Regions from separate parts of the Paenibacillus sp. B-A-8 genome, predicted to be linked through region 1. Evidence: riboswitches for the same ligand, from Rfam matches in the RefSeq annotation. Region 1 holds a riboswitch; the other holds the start of a gene.
The links. A riboswitch is a leader RNA that binds a small molecule or an ion and turns the genes downstream of it on or off. The one in region 1 is predicted to bind cyclic di-AMP.
Positions count from the first base shown of each region.

Region 2: linked by a shared signal. The riboswitch ahead of ACN6MV_RS26725 (alpha/beta fold hydrolase) and the one ahead of ACN6MV_RS26015 (TrkH family potassium uptake protein) in region 1 are both predicted to bind cyclic di-AMP.

Region 1 covers NZ_CP183882.1:5,784,710-5,792,901, forward strand. The annotation lists gene sdhB (succinate dehydrogenase iron-sulfur subunit) at 1-390, opposite strand, end outside; gene sdhA (succinate dehydrogenase flavoprotein subunit) at 465-2,207, opposite strand; gene ACN6MV_RS26000 (succinate dehydrogenase cytochrome b558 subunit) at 2,275-2,940, opposite strand; gene ACN6MV_RS26005 (LysR family transcriptional regulator) at 3,342-4,244, shown strand; gene ACN6MV_RS26010 (potassium channel family protein) at 4,315-4,983, opposite strand; gene ACN6MV_RS26015 (TrkH family potassium uptake protein) at 4,997-6,292, opposite strand; cyclic di-AMP (ydaO/yuaA leader) riboswitch at 6,429-6,608, opposite strand; gene ACN6MV_RS26020 (CPBP family intramembrane glutamic endopeptidase) at 6,923-8,192, shown strand, end outside.
Region 2 covers NZ_CP183882.1:5,927,897-5,936,088, reverse strand. The annotation lists gene ACN6MV_RS26745 (glycoside hydrolase family 43 protein) at 1-4, shown strand, start outside; gene ACN6MV_RS26740 (endo-1,4-beta-xylanase) at 47-1,066, shown strand; gene ACN6MV_RS26735 (Nif3-like dinuclear metal center hexameric protein) at 1,171-1,965, shown strand; gene ACN6MV_RS26730 (hypothetical protein) at 2,050-2,223, shown strand; cyclic di-AMP (ydaO/yuaA leader) riboswitch at 2,445-2,631, shown strand; gene ACN6MV_RS26725 (alpha/beta fold hydrolase) at 2,738-3,547, shown strand; gene selD (selenide, water dikinase SelD) at 3,916-4,977, shown strand; gene mnmH (tRNA 2-selenouridine(34) synthase MnmH) at 5,034-6,071, shown strand; gene ACN6MV_RS26710 (cysteine desulfurase family protein) at 6,121-7,233, shown strand; gene ACN6MV_RS26705 (exosporium glycoprotein BclB-related protein) at 7,472-8,192, opposite strand, start outside.

The sequences.
Region 1 (8,192 bases):
CCAGGCCTTTACTCGTTTAAGTGCGTTGAACATCCGAGTACGGTCAATCACTAAGTCACGCACCACCGGAAATGTCTTCATTGGCTCAATGCGTACAGGTTGTTCCAGATTGTCTATAAGCGCTGCGCAGGCTTGGCGAGGTTTGCCGTTGATCACCATCGAGCAAGCTCCGCATACTTCTTCTAGACAGTTGGAATCCCAGCATACCGGAACGGTGCTGTCACCTTTGGCATTCACAGGGTTACGCTGAATTTCCATCAAAGCACTGATTACATTCATACCCGGACGATAAGGGAGCTCAAATTCCTCAACATAAGATGAGCTTTGTGGATCGTCCTGGCGGGTGATGATAAACTTTACGTTTTTGGGAGCTGTAGCAGTTTCCGCCATAATGGTTCCCTCCTCAAATTGCCTAATTTTATTTCATTAAGCTTGCCTCGCAAGCTGTTTCGCTGCTTAAAAAATTAATCCTTCGAGTAATCACGTACCCGTGGAGGGATCAGTGAGACATCGACTTCATCGTAGGAGATTTGTGGACCGTCTGCAGTCCAGGTTGCTTTCGTGGTCTTCAAGAACTCCTCATCATTACGATCCGGGAATTCCGGCTTGTAATGAGCACCGCGGCTTTCATTGCGCATTAGCGCGCCCAATGTCATCGCTTCGGAGAGCTCCAGCATGTTCCACAGCTGGCGGGTGAAGGCCACACCTTGGTTATTCCAGCGTGACGTATCATTCATATTGATATTGCCGTAGCGCTCTTTAAGCTCTTTAATTTTGCCAATGGTCGCTTCCAGCTTCGGATTGTGCCGCACAACCGTCATATTGGCGGTCATCCATTCGCCCAGCTCCTTGTGAATCACATAAGCATTCTCTGTACCTGACATCCCTAGCAGAGACTCATATTTGTCTGTCTGCTTTTTGTGGAAGTTATCGTATACCGTTGAAGAGATATCCTGTGATGATTTCTTCAGACCTTTAATGTATTCAACAGCCTTTGGTCCTGCGACCATACCACCGTAAATGGCAGATACCAGAGAGTTAGCGCCTAGACGATTCGCTCCATGATATTGATATTCACATTCGCCTGCAGCAAACAGACCAGGAATATTCGTCATTTGGTTGTAATCAACCCACATACCGCCCATAGAATAATGCACAGCCGGGAAGATTTTCATCGGTATTTTACGAGGGTCATCCCCCATGAATTTTTCATAAATTTCTATAATCCCGCCAAGCTTCACATCCAGCTCTTTTGGGTCCTTGTGAGAGAGGTCCAAATACACCATGTTCTCACCGTTAATGCCCAGCCCTTGATCCACACACACATTAAAAATCTCACGTGTAGCAATATCACGCGGCACCAGGTTACCGTAGGACGGATATTTTTCTTCGAGGAAATACCACGGTTTTCCGTCTTTATAAGTCCAGATACGACCACCCTCGCCACGTGCCGATTCCGACATTAGGCGGAGCTTGTCATCTCCTGGAATAGCTGTTGGGTGAATCTGTATAAATTCTCCGTTGGCATAGTGTACGCCCTGTTGATATACCGCACTTGCAGCTGTCCCCGTATTAATTACGGAGTTTGTCGTTTTACCAAAAATAATACCAGGCCCGCCGCTAGCCAAAATAACAGCATCCGCAGGAAAAGTCTCAATCTCCATCGTCTTTAGATTCTGAGCACTGATGCCGCGGCATACGCCTTCGTCGTCGATGATAGCTGAAAGGAACTCCCAGTTCTCCCGTTTGGTTACGAGACCTTCAGATTCCCAGCGACGCACCTGCTCATCCAGCGCGTACAGCAGCTGTTGGCCTGTCGTTGCGCCAGCAAATGCAGTGCGGTGACGCTTCGTTCCTCCGAAACGACGGAAGTCGAGTAGTCCCTCAGGTGTACGGTTGAACATTACGCCCATCCGGTCCATGAGGTGGATGATACCTGGTGCCGCTTCACACATCGCCTTGACCGGTGGCTGATTCGCCAGGAAGTCACCGCCATAAACGGTATCATCGAAATGCTCCCAAGGAGAGTCGCCCTCTCCTTTCGTATTTACAGCGCCGTTGATGCCGCCCTGTGCACAAACGGAGTGTGATCTTTTTACAGGCACTAATGAGAATAATTGAACATGCGCACCGGACTCCGCTGCCTTGATGGTAGCCATCAGGCCGGCCAGACCGCCGCCCACGATAATGATATTTGCTGTTGCCATGATAGTTCACTCCCTTTATCGAAAATATCAGAAAGGATTCTGGAATCTAGTCCTGAGAGGTAATTACTTAGATGAAAGTCTTTATGGACTGAGCTATGGAAGCTGCGGTTTGAAATTCGGTATCACGGAAAGTGACTAACGAAATGAGGAACATGAACGTTACAAGAACAAAAATACCCAGACAAAGGTAAGAGGATACCCGCTGTGAACGAGGTCCTACCGTGATTCCCCAGCTTATCAGGAAAGACCATAGGCCGTTCGAGAAGTGAAAGCATGCTGCAACGATACCGATAATATACAGTGTCAACATCAGTGGTTGAGTCACGATATCATGCATCAGACCGCCCAATTCTTCGTGCTCAACACTACCCACTGCCACCTGAACCCGAGTTTGGAACAAATGCCAGACTATGAAGATAAAGGTGATAATTCCTGTAATACGTTGCAGCGTATAACGCCAGTTTCTTTCAATGTTGAAACGGTTTAAGTTCGGCTTGGATTGATAGGCAATATACAGTCCATATACGCCATGGTATAGCAGAGGAAGCCATATACCGAACAATTCCAGGAAGAAGACAAGCGGCAGGCTGTTCAGCCAGATCACACTGTCAGTGAAACCGGAAGCGCCACCCTCTACAGCCGCAAAATTCGTCATCATGTGCTCAATGAAGAAGGCTCCAAGCGGGATAACGCCTAGCAAGGAATGAATCTTTCTGGAATAAAATCCTTTCATACAAAGTAACCCCTTTCCGATTAAAACAGCGTTTTCATTAATGTGTATTCACCGCCGGAACTACATTTGACACAGGATAACGTAGACTATGTATGACAAAATGCCTATATTTACCGCTATCCCCTAGTTTCCCGGACTTTGTTTTCTTTTTCACAAAATGTGAATATCTTGTGTCACTTTTCATGTTACTCCTTTTTCCCTTATAAGGGAATTGCAATCTAATTATTAATCGTTATACAATAAACGCATAAGAATAGATTTTATATGATAATAATTCTCATTTAGAGAAGCAACATTTTCCGACAAATCTTTTATTTCCTTATGGAGCAAGAAGTATTGTCTTCAAGGCTATGAATTTCGTCACTACTGTTTATAGATTGCACTACGAGAGGAACATAAATATGTTTGACGATTTAGATGTTTTTGCAGCGGTTGTGGAGCATTCTAGCTTGAATCGCGCCTCGCGCCAGCTCAATCTGTCCCAACCTGCCCTATCTCGTAAAATCTCCAAGCTGGAAGAACGTCTAGGTGTCGCGCTGTTTAATCGTTATGGCAAACGGCTGGAGTTAACCGAGGTTGGGCGTCTCACTTATTCCTACGCACTTGAACAGCGTCAGCAGCGTTCTAAATTTCTGGAGGCTTTGTCTAAATACAAAGAAGGCGAGCCAAAGCTGGTCACCTTAGGGGCATCTCTCACTTCACTGCAGACCACTCTGCCTCCACTGGTTAACGCATATATGGAAAAGTACCCGACAGCGGAGCTAAAGCTAATCACAGGCCGAACGCATGAGATTGTCTCCTCTGTCAGTGAAGGGAAATCAGATATAGGTCTGATTGCTTCCTCTATTCAAGAGCCTGGACTGCGCTGTATTTCTCTGTTTGAGGATCAGCTTAGGCTGGTTGTTTCTGAGCATCATCCTCTGAATCAGTCTTCCAAGCTGACCATGGATGATCTGTCCCGACTGCCAATGATCCTTTTCTCCAAAGGCACCTGGTATCGCCGTCTAACGGACGATCTCTTCCAGCGCTGCGGGATTGATCCCGACGTACGTATGGAAATTGACTCCTTCGAAGCCATCGTGCGGCTGCTGCCGACGGTCAATGTAGCCGCATTACTGCCTAAGTCTTATCTGCGTCCGCAGCTGTTAAACGGTGGTGGACTGGTCTCTCTGCATATTAAAGAGCTAGAGCAGACCCAGCGAACTACCTGTCTGATCTACCGTGACGATGGAACCCTGAGCACAGCGGCCCGCAGCCTGGTGCAGGTTACAGAAGAAATGTTTCTGACAGAACGAGAGAAGTAATCCCTGCCTCTCTCGTGCAACTTAAATTTAAAAAGCCCTCCGTCCAATGAAAGGACGAAGGGCTAACTATTTAATCTTGGTTTACAACCTCATTCTCAAATCGATCAATACTTTCATTAGAACCAATGAGTACCATTACATCGCCTTCGCTCAAATGATCATGAGCCGTTGGAGCAACGATAATTCCACTTTCCCTGTTCAGGGCAACAATACTGCAGCCATATTTTGCTCTTGTATTTAAATCGGACAAGCTTTTCCCGTTCATGCAGGACGGTACGGTTAGCTCCACGATTTTATAATCTTTTGACAGTTCAATATAATCAAGCAAATTGGGTGTCACAAGCTGATGTGCTACACGAATGCCCATATCCCGCTCCGGAAAAATAACCCGGTCCACGCCCAGCCTGGACAACGCACGACCATGAAGAATCGAGATCGCCTTGGCTACAACTTGCTTCACTCCAATCTCTTTTAACAAAATAGCCGCCAGAATACTTCGCTCCATATTGTCGCCAATCGCTACAATCCCGCAGTCAAAGTTCCGTACACCTAGTGAGCGCATAATCCCCTCATCTGTAGCATCTGCCACTACGGCATGTGTCAAGTGATCGCTCATTTCCTCTACGCGTTCTTCATGGTGATCAATCCCGAGCACCTCGTAGCCCATTTCCATCAGCTCAAGCGCGAGACTTGACCCAAAGCGCCCTAAGCCGATTACTACAAATTGCTGTGCTTTCATTTCTGATTAGCTCCTATCCAATAATTATTTTACCTTCTGGATGCTTATACAATGGTTTACCCTGTTTAGGACCAAGCGCATACACTAAAGTTAATGGACCTAGTCGACCTGCGAACATAGTCAGACAGATCAGAATCTTACCGATGATAGATAGTTCAGGTGTCAGCCCCATCGTTAGCCCTACCGTGGCAAAGGCCGAGGTTGTCTCAAATAAGATCGCTAAGAAATTACTATCCTCTGTTGTGGAAAGTACCATCGACACAGAGAGGATCAATAGTAAAGCTAGTAATGTTAACGTCAACGCTTTATAGATACGCTCCTGCGCCAATCGATAACGGAACAGTACAACATCTTCACGCCCGCGCAGCATCGCGATTACCGCACCTATCATAATGGTAAAGGTAGTAGTCTTAATCCCGCCACCCGTTGAACCCGGTGATGCACCAATAAACATAAGAATAACCATAAAGAACTGAGAGGCTTGCCGGAGTCCGGCAATATCCACCGTATTGGCACCAGCGGTTCGGGGCGATACAGACTGGAAGAATGCCGATAATATTTTGCCGCCGAAATTAAGATTACCCAGTGTGCGCTGATTCGTAAATTCAAATATAAAAATAACCAAAGCACCAATAACAATAAGCCCAGCCGTGGTAGAGAGTACAACTTTGCTATGCAAAGACAATTTACGTTTTACACGAAACTCCACCAGATCAGACATGACAATAAAACCAATACCGCCGGAGACAATCAGAAACATCACCACGATATTCACTAGCGGGTCATATACATAGTCGGTTAAACTCCGAAAATCCCCAAAAATATCAAATCCAGCATTATTAAACATCGACACTGCATGAAATATCCCAAAATAAATGGCCTTTCCCAGCGGCATATCAAACGCCCAACGTATGGACAGCAGCACCGCTGCACAGCCCTCAATGACTAATGAATAAATAAGTACTCTCCGGATCAGCCGAACAATCCCCTCCATAGAACCTTGGTTCATGGCTTCCTGTAGGATTAACCTGTCCCGCAAAGAGATTTTGCGTTTCATCATCATGGCAAATAAGGTGGCCATTGTCATAAAACCTAAGCCGCCAACCTGGATAAGCAACATAATCACGGTTTTTCCAAAAAAGGTGAATGTCGTCCCGGTGTCCAGCACCACAAGTCCAGTCACACAGGTTGCCGATGTCGAAGTAAACAATGCATCAATAAAACTCACAGCATTCCCGCTCGTACTCGAAATGGGAAGCATAAGCAGCAAAGCTCCTATCAGAATAATCGATGCAAAACCGAGCACCATAATCTGAGGCGGAGAGAGCTTCAGAAACTTTGATTCAGAAACTCTGCGAAACTGTGAAGCCACTATGCTCACCCTCTTATCTTAATTTAAAGAATTCCAACAAAAAAAGCACTGGAAAACCAATGCTACCCTTGGTTCCTGCAGTAAATTAGCCTACGAGGTTAGCTGACGGATTCGGACTGTGCAGGCTGCCCTATTCGTTCCTAGAACGAAATTCACCCCTGATGAATAAAGTCACCTTTTACGGCGTATACTCATCTTTTCATTACTTCTTATGGTTCCCCCGTTTTCACCTGAAATTCGGCTATATACAATTGCATACAAATTATATCTGTTATTTCGATAAATCACAAAGACACAATTAATGGTGATTCATATGAAAAATGCGGTTTGGAGAGGATGTACCAGAAGGAGTGCCTTTTCTCATCACTTTTCCGTGTTTTCCCTGCAATTGCATCGTTTTTCATGAAAAATGAAGAAATGATCACTTTAAATTCATGGTATATATTCAGTTTCCTATTCTATAATATCTCTATTACCCATAAAAAAAATATACGATGATTTTTGTAACTATCATGGCACTAATACTATAATGGAACATAACATTGTCAGTTTACAAGGAGGCGTTACATGAATCCCGTTGGCCAGCCCTTACAGCAACGTGCCCTCTCCAAGAGGCTCATCATCTCGGGCATTATCGGTCTTATTCTATTTATTATGTTTCAGATTGCCCCCTCGGTGCTAAATAGCCCTGCCGGGGAAGATACTACCGTCATCAGTAAGGCGGAAGCCCGCGACAAAGCGATATCATTTGCGGAACAAAAGTTAAACTATACCAAAGCACCAAACGATCAGTGGAATGTACTTTATGAAACGGATTCTTCCTTTTATGGTTATATGTCCCGCGAGAAGCTTTTGGAGGACTATACAAAAAAGAAATTGGATCAACGATATCCTTTTGACATCTTTCGTGTAACACTTAGTCCTTCAGCGGAACAAGAGCCACTGATCTCCGTTGACCTCAATATGTATACTGGTGCAGTTGTCGCTTTCACACAAGGTGCAGAAGGATCATCTGCAGAATCGGCAAGCAATGTAACCACTGGTGCAAAAGAAGAGGACAAGGGTGCTGACTTGTCTTTGGCACAAAAAGAAAATCTTGCCCGCCCCTGGCTTCAGGAATGGGATGTGAATCCCGCCAAGCTGCAAATTGAATCGAATGCAGGATACTATGGGCTCGTGTATACTGACCGTTCCGTTCAGATCGGCGAATCCTTGCTTCACTATTATTTCGATTTCGCTGACGAACAGGTATCCAGCTTTAAAGCCGGATTCACTGCTCCAGCCTGGCATACCTCCTACGTGAAGGACCAGACCTCTCTCGCGGAAAAGCTTACTCTATTCGGTTACGGTCTGCCTACCTTAGCTTTAGGAATTTTGGCACTCATCTACAGCATACTTAGAAGAGAACATACCTCCTTTAAGCGCGGAATTTTCCTAAGCTCAGCTTATTTTGTAATCATGATGATCAGCACCTATAATATGCTTCCTGAATCTTCGGGCGAAGGACTCGAGGCTCAGATCACTTCCGTCATTATGTTCATCATTTATGCCTTATATAGCCTTCTAATGTCCTCCCTGCTCTATTTCTCTTTAATTGGAGGGGACGGTCTTTGGAAAAAAGAAGAGGGGATGAACCCATGGCCTCGTGCTAAAGAGCCTGGCTATGGTAAATACGTGCTGGATAGTATCCGGGCTGGATACGTCTGGGCATTCGTGCTGCTAGGGGTACAGACCCTTATGTTCATCGTATTATCATTGACTTTGCAGAACTGGTCCACTACTGACGCTACTCAATCTCCTTACAACATGAGATATGCTTGGCTGCTGCCTATCGTTG
Region 2 (8,192 bases), 140 kb from region 1:
ATGAGTAGAATGCTAAATATGTACGCTTTTGTAGGGAGGGAAATTGATGAGACAAGCTAGCGATTACTCAGAGCCTGCACTAAAGACAGTGTTCTCGGAGGATTTCAAGATTGGCGCAGCGGTCAACCCATTTACGATACAATCACAGGAGCACTTGCTTGCTTATCATTTCAACAGTATAACTGCTGAGAATGAGATGAAATTTGAAAGTCTACATCCACTTGAGGATATTTATAACTTTAGGGCAGCAGACCAGCTAGTTGCCTTCGCCCGAAAACATAAGATGGCGATGCGCGGACATACCTTGGTCTGGCACAATCAGACTACGGATTGGTTGTTTGAGGATAAGAACGGAGGACCTGTAAGCAGAGAGATTTTGCTTGCACGAGTCAAATCACATATTCAAACCGTTGTAGGACGTTATAAGGAAGATATTTATGCTTGGGATGTTGTGAATGAAGTTATTGCCGATGAAGGAGAAGAGCTTCTTCGCCATTCGAAGTGGCTCGACATTGTTGGCCCGGATTTTATAGCTAAAGCGTTTGAATTCGCCCATGAAGCTGATCCTAAGGCATTATTATTCTACAATGACTATAATGAATCCCATCCCTTAAAGCGTGACAAAATCTATGAACTGGTGAAGTCGCTATTGGATCAAGAGGTGCCGATCCATGGCGTCGGATTGCAGGCACACTGGAATCTATACGATCCGAATCTTGATGATATTCGTGCTGCGATTGAGAAATATGCCTCGTTAGGACTTCAGCTTCAATTGACTGAGCTGGATGTATCCATGTTCCGTTTTGAAGACAAACGAATGGACTTAAAGACAGTACCTGCTGATCTGCTCGAACTTCAAGCAGATCGATATGAAGCGATGTTCGCACTGCTGAGAGAATACCGCGACGTGATTAGTTCAGTCACGTTCTGGGGAGCAGCGGATGACTATACCTGGCTAGATGATTTCCCTGTTCGTGGCCGGAAGAACTGGCCCTTCTTATTCGATGAAGAGCATCATCCGAAGCCAGCCTTTCACCGTATTATCGGCTCTGCCCCAAAATTATAGAGCGGGTAAGCTGCTCAAGTAGTAAAATAACCCGTCCTTATATTAAATAAGGGCGGGTTATTTGTTTGTAGATCAGAAGAATGAAACTCAAAGGGAGGGTTACGGTGAACATTACGATAAGAACAATACTGGAAGATTTAATGGGAACTGAGGAACAGATAGAGGGGACTGTGGATACACTTAAGCCAGGAAATCCAGAAACGGTGGTTACAGGGATAGTTACAGCATTTTGCGCTACGCAATATGTTGTGGAACGAGCGATGGCTATGAACGCCAATTTGCTGATCACACATGAAGGTGTGTATTACAGTCACCATGATACAAGTGAGTGGTTAAAGGATGACGCTGTTTATCTCACGAAACTGAGTTTGATCAAACGTTCTGAAATGGCTATTTTTCGTTATCATGATTATTGTCATCGTCATAAACCGGATGGGATCATGGTCGGCTTGCTGCGAGAGCTTGAGTGGTCAGCTTATGTGAATGAGCAGCAACCCGCTGCTACAATCCTAACGATTCCTGCCATGACAGTAAGTGAAGCGGCTCAGTACATAAAAAGAAAACTAGGAATCCCCTATGTACGTGTTGCCGGTGACCTATCCCAGGTATGCAGACATGTGGGGATATCAGTGGGTTACAGAGGAGGCGGGACAATGGCTATCCCTCTTTTTAATCAGCACAATCTTGATTTACTGATTGCTGGCGAAGGGCCAGAGTGGGAAACTCCGGAATATGTGAGGGATGCAGTACATCAAGGTAGATCGAATGCGCTGATTATGTTAGGTCATGCGGAGAGTGAAGCCCCGGGAATGAAATATTTAGCTGAAGTTTTGGCAGAGAAATACCCAACGATTCCTACTTATTTTATTGCAGAACAACCGATCTATCAGCTGGTTTAATCCTTATAAATCGAAATGAAGAATAAATTTGCATATTATGGAGAAAATGATTGGAAACCAGGTCACTGAGAGAGGAGTGTTTCAATGGAAATTCCTTTGGAGGCTGATGAAGTGTTAAGTCGTATCAAAAAGCTTCAAACTGACGGAAGCTCGATCAGTAAAAAACAAGTGAAGCAAAGCGATCCTGATCTTATGAGAAGTGCGCTGTTCTTTTTTCCGAGCTGGGAGCATGCATTGAAAAACGCCGATCTGTTGTAGCCGAATGATTGTATAAAGAAGCCGAGTGGTTCAGGGATTGATCTCTGATGACCGCTCGGCTTTTTCTTAATAAACCGAGTAAACAAGAGCAATAGAAAGAGAAAACGAAGAGTATGCTCAATATGAAATGAAAAGCATGGCTTTCATCATTATTTTGCCCAGGGCTCAACTTTACAAGAAACCTTACACGGAGTATGATTCATCACATAACTGACAATTACATAAGAAGTCCGCTTAATTTCCGTTAAGGAAAGCGGGGGAACCAACAACTGGAAATCGATATGACAGTCGGTACTAGTTATGGGGTGAATCCTGTTACAGATGCTGAATAGTGCATCCATACAGGTAGGGCAACTCTCACTGCCCGAATCCGACAGCTAACCTCGTAAGCGTATGGAGAGAGGATGAATGGCGTATTTGATGATGAATAGCCACAGAGAATCCCTCTGTGGTTTTTTGCTGCGTTTATAAGCACATATAGATATAGAACCTACCTGTGAAAGAGGTGTTAATTTTGCCTATTGCTAAACTGAATGGAACTTCGCTCTATTACGAAATCATTGGAACAGGGACTCCGGTTGTGTTTATCCATGGACATGGATTAACACATAGCATGTTTAAACCACAATTAGAGTATTTTTCTGATAAATATAAAGTGATTCTGTGCGATTTACGGGGGAATGGCAAATCAGGTGAATTGCTGCAGGCTCCAAACGAGATTATTGAAACGCAATGCCTAGATATAATTATGCTATTGAATGATTTGGGCATTCGTGAGGCGGTTTTTGTCGGGAGCGCCTATGGGGGGCTCGTCGTTCAACATATTGCGAAACAATACCCGGAACGGGTAAAGGCGATTGTTGTTGCCGATAGCTTTTGTAGAAGTCATGCATCAACAATAGTAGGTAAAATTCAGCTTATGGCTGCATATTGTAGTTGGTTAATGTATTACGCTCCTAGTGAGCTTGTACTGCCTTCGATTCGTATGATGTATCGCGAACGCTGGAACCTGGCCTATAACGAGATTAGAAGAGGACTTCTCGACAAACGTCCGCGGGAATTGTATCGCCAAAGGCTGGCTACTAGTCATGTGGATTACACTAGATGCTTAAAATCTTTTAACCGTCCCGCGTTATGTATAGTCGGTGACTTTAGTGAATTTGGAGTCAACTGTATGAAGGATATGGTGTCTCAGCTGCCGCATGCTCAGTTAGCGATCATTCCTAACGCATTAGATCCTAGTAATCTGTGTCAGCCGGAGAAATTTAATGCTATTCTTCAGCGTTTTTTGGAGAAACATCAGGATGCTCAGCAGATCAGTTGATCCTAGTGGAGAAAGCACCTTAGATTGCATAAACCTCTTCAGAGTCTTAATGGTCGGCTAACGTTTAAGCAAGAAATGAGGGCGTTCTATAGCTGGGAGTATGAACTGGCTGCGGGACGTTCTTTTGTATAGTATTTTAGGGAAAACCTCCCTAAAGTACAGAGTATCGAACTAAAGGCTGGCCCAAAGTAGCGAAATCTACGAATGAGCCAGCCTTTAGCATACTATTAATCGAAAGAATACCACTCATAGCACTTCTCAAAGAACAGAATAATGAAATCCAATCGGTAGCTATGCATTTTGTACATTGCTGTCTACTGATGTAAGATTAAAGATATTCGATATTAACTATCTAAAGGAGCTGAGTCATGATGTCTCAAGCCGAAACTATAAAATTGACTTCATTATCTTCAAAAGGAGGCTGCGGCTGCAAAATCGGTCCCGCCGATCTCATGCAGGTTATTCGCAGTCTGCCACCAACCGTTCCTAATCCGGATCTACTTGTAGGTTTGGATACTAGTGATGATGCAGGCGTGTATCGTTTAAGCGATGAACTCGCGTTAGTGCAAACTGTTGATTTTTTCACACCGATCGTGGACGACCCTTATTCCTTTGGGCAAATTGCAGCAGCCAATGCGTTAAGTGACATTTATGCTATGGGTGGTAAGCCGCTTACAGTGCTTAATATTGTAGCTTTTCCTATCTCTGTTCTGGATAAAAGCATTCTCGGTGACATTTTGCGCGGTGCAGCGGACAAGGTGCAGGAAGCAGGAGCGACGCTTGTAGGTGGACATTCTATCGACGATAAAGAGCCTAAATTCGGATTGGCTGTTACGGGGCTGGTGCATCCGGACAAAGTAAGAACGAATGCAGGCGCGCAGGTGGGGGATAAGCTGATACTAACGAAACCTATCGGTGTGGGCATCTTAACAACTTCTATTAAGAAGGATCAACTATCACCAGAAGAAACCACACGCCTCACCACAGTGATGTCTACATTGAATAAAAAAGCGGCTGAAATCATGGAGCCGTATGATGTGCACGCTTGTACGGATGTTACTGGATTTGGGCTGTTGGGACATGCCTCGGAAATGGCTAAGGGAAGTAACCACGGACTGATTATTCGTCAAGGCGATGTACCAATGCTGCCAAGAGTAAGAGATCTGGCGGAGCAGGGATTTGTTCCAGGTGGAACTAAGAATAACTTTGCCCATTTGGAGGGCAGCATTCTTTATCCGGAAGAGATGGACCAATTAAGCCGTTATATTCTGTGTGATGCTGTAACTTCTGGCGGATTGTTGATTTCTGTTGCTCCTGAACAAAGTGAAGCCTTGCTACAAGAGCTGGTAGCTGCAGGTGTAGAAGCGGCATTGATCGGAGAAGTAACAGAAGAACATCCGGGTCAGATTACGGTAATAGCTGCGCAATAATGATAGAGTCAGCTTAGAGGCAATCTAAGAAGTTAGCCACCAGAGGAGAGAGTGCATTGTTTCAGGATATTACACTGGAAGAATTAAGAATGCTAAAAAATAAGAAGCAGATCACTGTGATCGACGTTCGATCTCCTTCTGAATATAAAGATTCGACATTACCGGATAGTCTGAACATTCCTTTTTTTGATGATGAGGAACGGGCTGAAGTAGGCACTTTGTATAAACAGTCTAGTGTGCAGGCGGCGAAAGAACGCGGTTTGGAGATTGCTGCGGCGAAGCTGCCTACCTTTGTCAAAGAATTCGCAGCGATTCAAGGGGACAAAGCTGTATTCTGCTGGAGAGGAGGTATGCGCAGCCGTACTACGGCAACCGTACTTTCTTTAATGGATATTCACGCTTACCGGCTGATTGGCGGCTATAAAGCTTACCGTAAATGGGTACTCGACGAACTGGAGACTTATGAATTCAAGGCAAAGCCTTATGTAATTCACGGAAATACGGGTACAGGCAAAACAAACCTACTGCACCGCCTGAAAGCACAAGGTTATCCTGTTCTGGATTTGGAGGGGATGGCGGGTCACCGGGGTTCTATCTTTGGAGAGATCGGACTTCATGCAAATAATCAGAAAACGTTCGATAGTCTTCTTTTGGAGGAATTAATTAAGCTTGGGGATTCTTCTTATGTACTGTTTGAAGCGGAGAGTAAAAAAATCGGGAAAATCGTCATGCCCCCATTCATGGCGGAGCAGAAAGAGATCGGAACACAGATTTGGATTGAGATGCCATTGCAAGCTAGGGTGCAGCAAATCCTTGAGGACTACCGACCAGAAGCATACAAGGAGCAGTGTATTTCAGCTTTTCGGAGTATTAAATCCCGAATTCATATCCCCGTTGCCGCAGAAATCGAGCGATGCTTGCAAGCTGATTTGTTCGGAGAGGCTGTAGCGCTTTTGCTAGAATACTATTATGATCCTAGATACGATTATACGTCCACTCAGTATGAAGGCGTTGAGAGAGTTACGTTTAAGGTGAATAATTTGGATGAAGCTGAGACAGCGGTGCGCTCTTTTTTGAAAAATCAGGAAGTATAAGCTTTAGGAATCGTAAGGATGAGGGGCTAGAGGAGGCACAGCGTAACAAATGATCTATTTAGACTATAATGCTACAACACCTGTAGATAAGGAAGTCGCAGAGGCTATGATTCCGTATCTTTATGGTCATTTTGGCAATCCTTCAAGCAGTCATTTTTTGGGGCAAGAAGCTAAACTCGGAATCGAGCAAGGAAGAACGCAGGTGGCTAATTTCCTGAATTGCGCGCCGGGTGAGGTGCTTTTTACAAGCGGGGGCAGCGAATCGAATAATACCGTCATCAAGGGCGTCGCTCAAACGTATCGACATAAAGGCAATCATATGATTGTGTCTGCTGTGGAGCATCCTGCTGTCATTAAACCGTGTCAGTATCTGGAGCAGTTGGGCTATACGATTACTTATGTACCTGTTGACTCGTATGGAATGGTACAAGTAGACGATGTGAAAAAGCAGCTTACCGACCAAACCATACTAGTCTCCATTATGCATTCTAACAACGAAACGGGAACGATCCAGCCGATCAAAGAAATAGCTGAGGCCTGCCACGAACGTGGTGTTCTTGTACATACCGATGCTTCGCAGTCCGCTGGAAAAGTAGTGCTCGATGTGGCTGAGCTAGGGGTGGATTTTCTAACGCTGGCAGGTCATAAATTGTATGCGCCAAAAGGGATTGGAGCATTGTACATCCGAGAGGGCATTCACATCGAACCTTTAATTCACGGAGCGGGGCATGAAAATGGTAGACGAGCAGGTACCGAGAACACACCATATATTATTGGATTAGGAAAAGCCTGTGAGCTTGCTTCAGACTCCACCTCCAGAGCGCGTGTAAAAGAAGTTGCAGATTATTTCTATGACAGATTACAGGAGGCTTTTGGCGATAAGATTCACCTGAACGGTCATAGGGATAAGCGATTGCCTAACACGCTTAACGTTAGTTTTCTTGGAGCGGTGGGTCATGAAGTGATTGCTTCGCTAGAAGATGTGGCTGCCTCAACAGGCTCAGCTTGTCATTCTGGAGAAACATTGATCTCGCCTGTTCTAAAGGCAATGAATGTCTCACCAAGTATCGGGCAGGGAGCAGTTCGTTTTAGTGTGGGACGGTATACAACTATGGCAGAGATCGATGAGGTTATCGGTAAGTTGAAAGAGTATTTGCTGTGAGTAGATTGTCAGAGATTGAGTAGCTGATGACGGCCTAGTATGATTCCCGGGGAATAGACTGTTATAGGACTCAGGCGCTCTTAGTTGCACAAAAAAGATGAAGTTGACCTCCTGTTTTGCTCAATAGCGTCTCTCCGGTCCGAAAGATTAAGAAATTGCAATCGCATATTACAACAAAAGCATCTGTCACTCCTTTAGCAGGGAGGGCAGATGCTTTTGTTTGTATTAGTATTAGTGATTATACAATAGTGAAGCCTGCACTTGCATAACCAGTGACTGTATTTACAAGGCTGAGTCCTGAAGCGGTGGCTGAAAAGACCATAAGAAGGCGAGTTTGCGCTGTTACAGGGAAATCAACACCGAATGTTGCTCCACTGACAAAAGTTCCTAGATTAACTGCGCCTGTGATAGATGGCAGTGGTACTATAGCCCCTGGAATAGGAGTAAATGTGTTATTTGGTAAGGTAGACTGGAATAATTGTGCTGTCACAGTTACCGTACTACCAATAAGTGATAAAGCTACGGTATTACTAAAGTAAGCGGCAACAGATGTTATGACTCCCGAACGAGGAACTGACATTGCAAAGTTGATAAGAGGTCCAAGAACTGTACCTGTCAGATCAATATTTCCACCAACAAGAGAAATACCTGTGGCTGAACTCCCGAAGCCTATAAGGCTTGTTGTTCCAACTAAACCGCCTAAAATCGTAGTCATAATAATAGGCCCACCGGATGCCAGCGGAATGATTGCACCCCCACCGGTTGCACCAGTAACGCCTGTAACTCCGGTAACACCCGTAGCTCCAGCAAGCCCGGCGGTACCCGTAGCGCCTGTCGGCCCAGCAAGCCCGGCGGTACCCGTAGCGCCTGTCGGCCCAGCAAGCCCGGCGGTACCCGTAGCGCCTGTCGGCCCAGCAAGCCCGGCAGTACCCGTAGCGCCTGTCGGCCCAGCAAGCCCG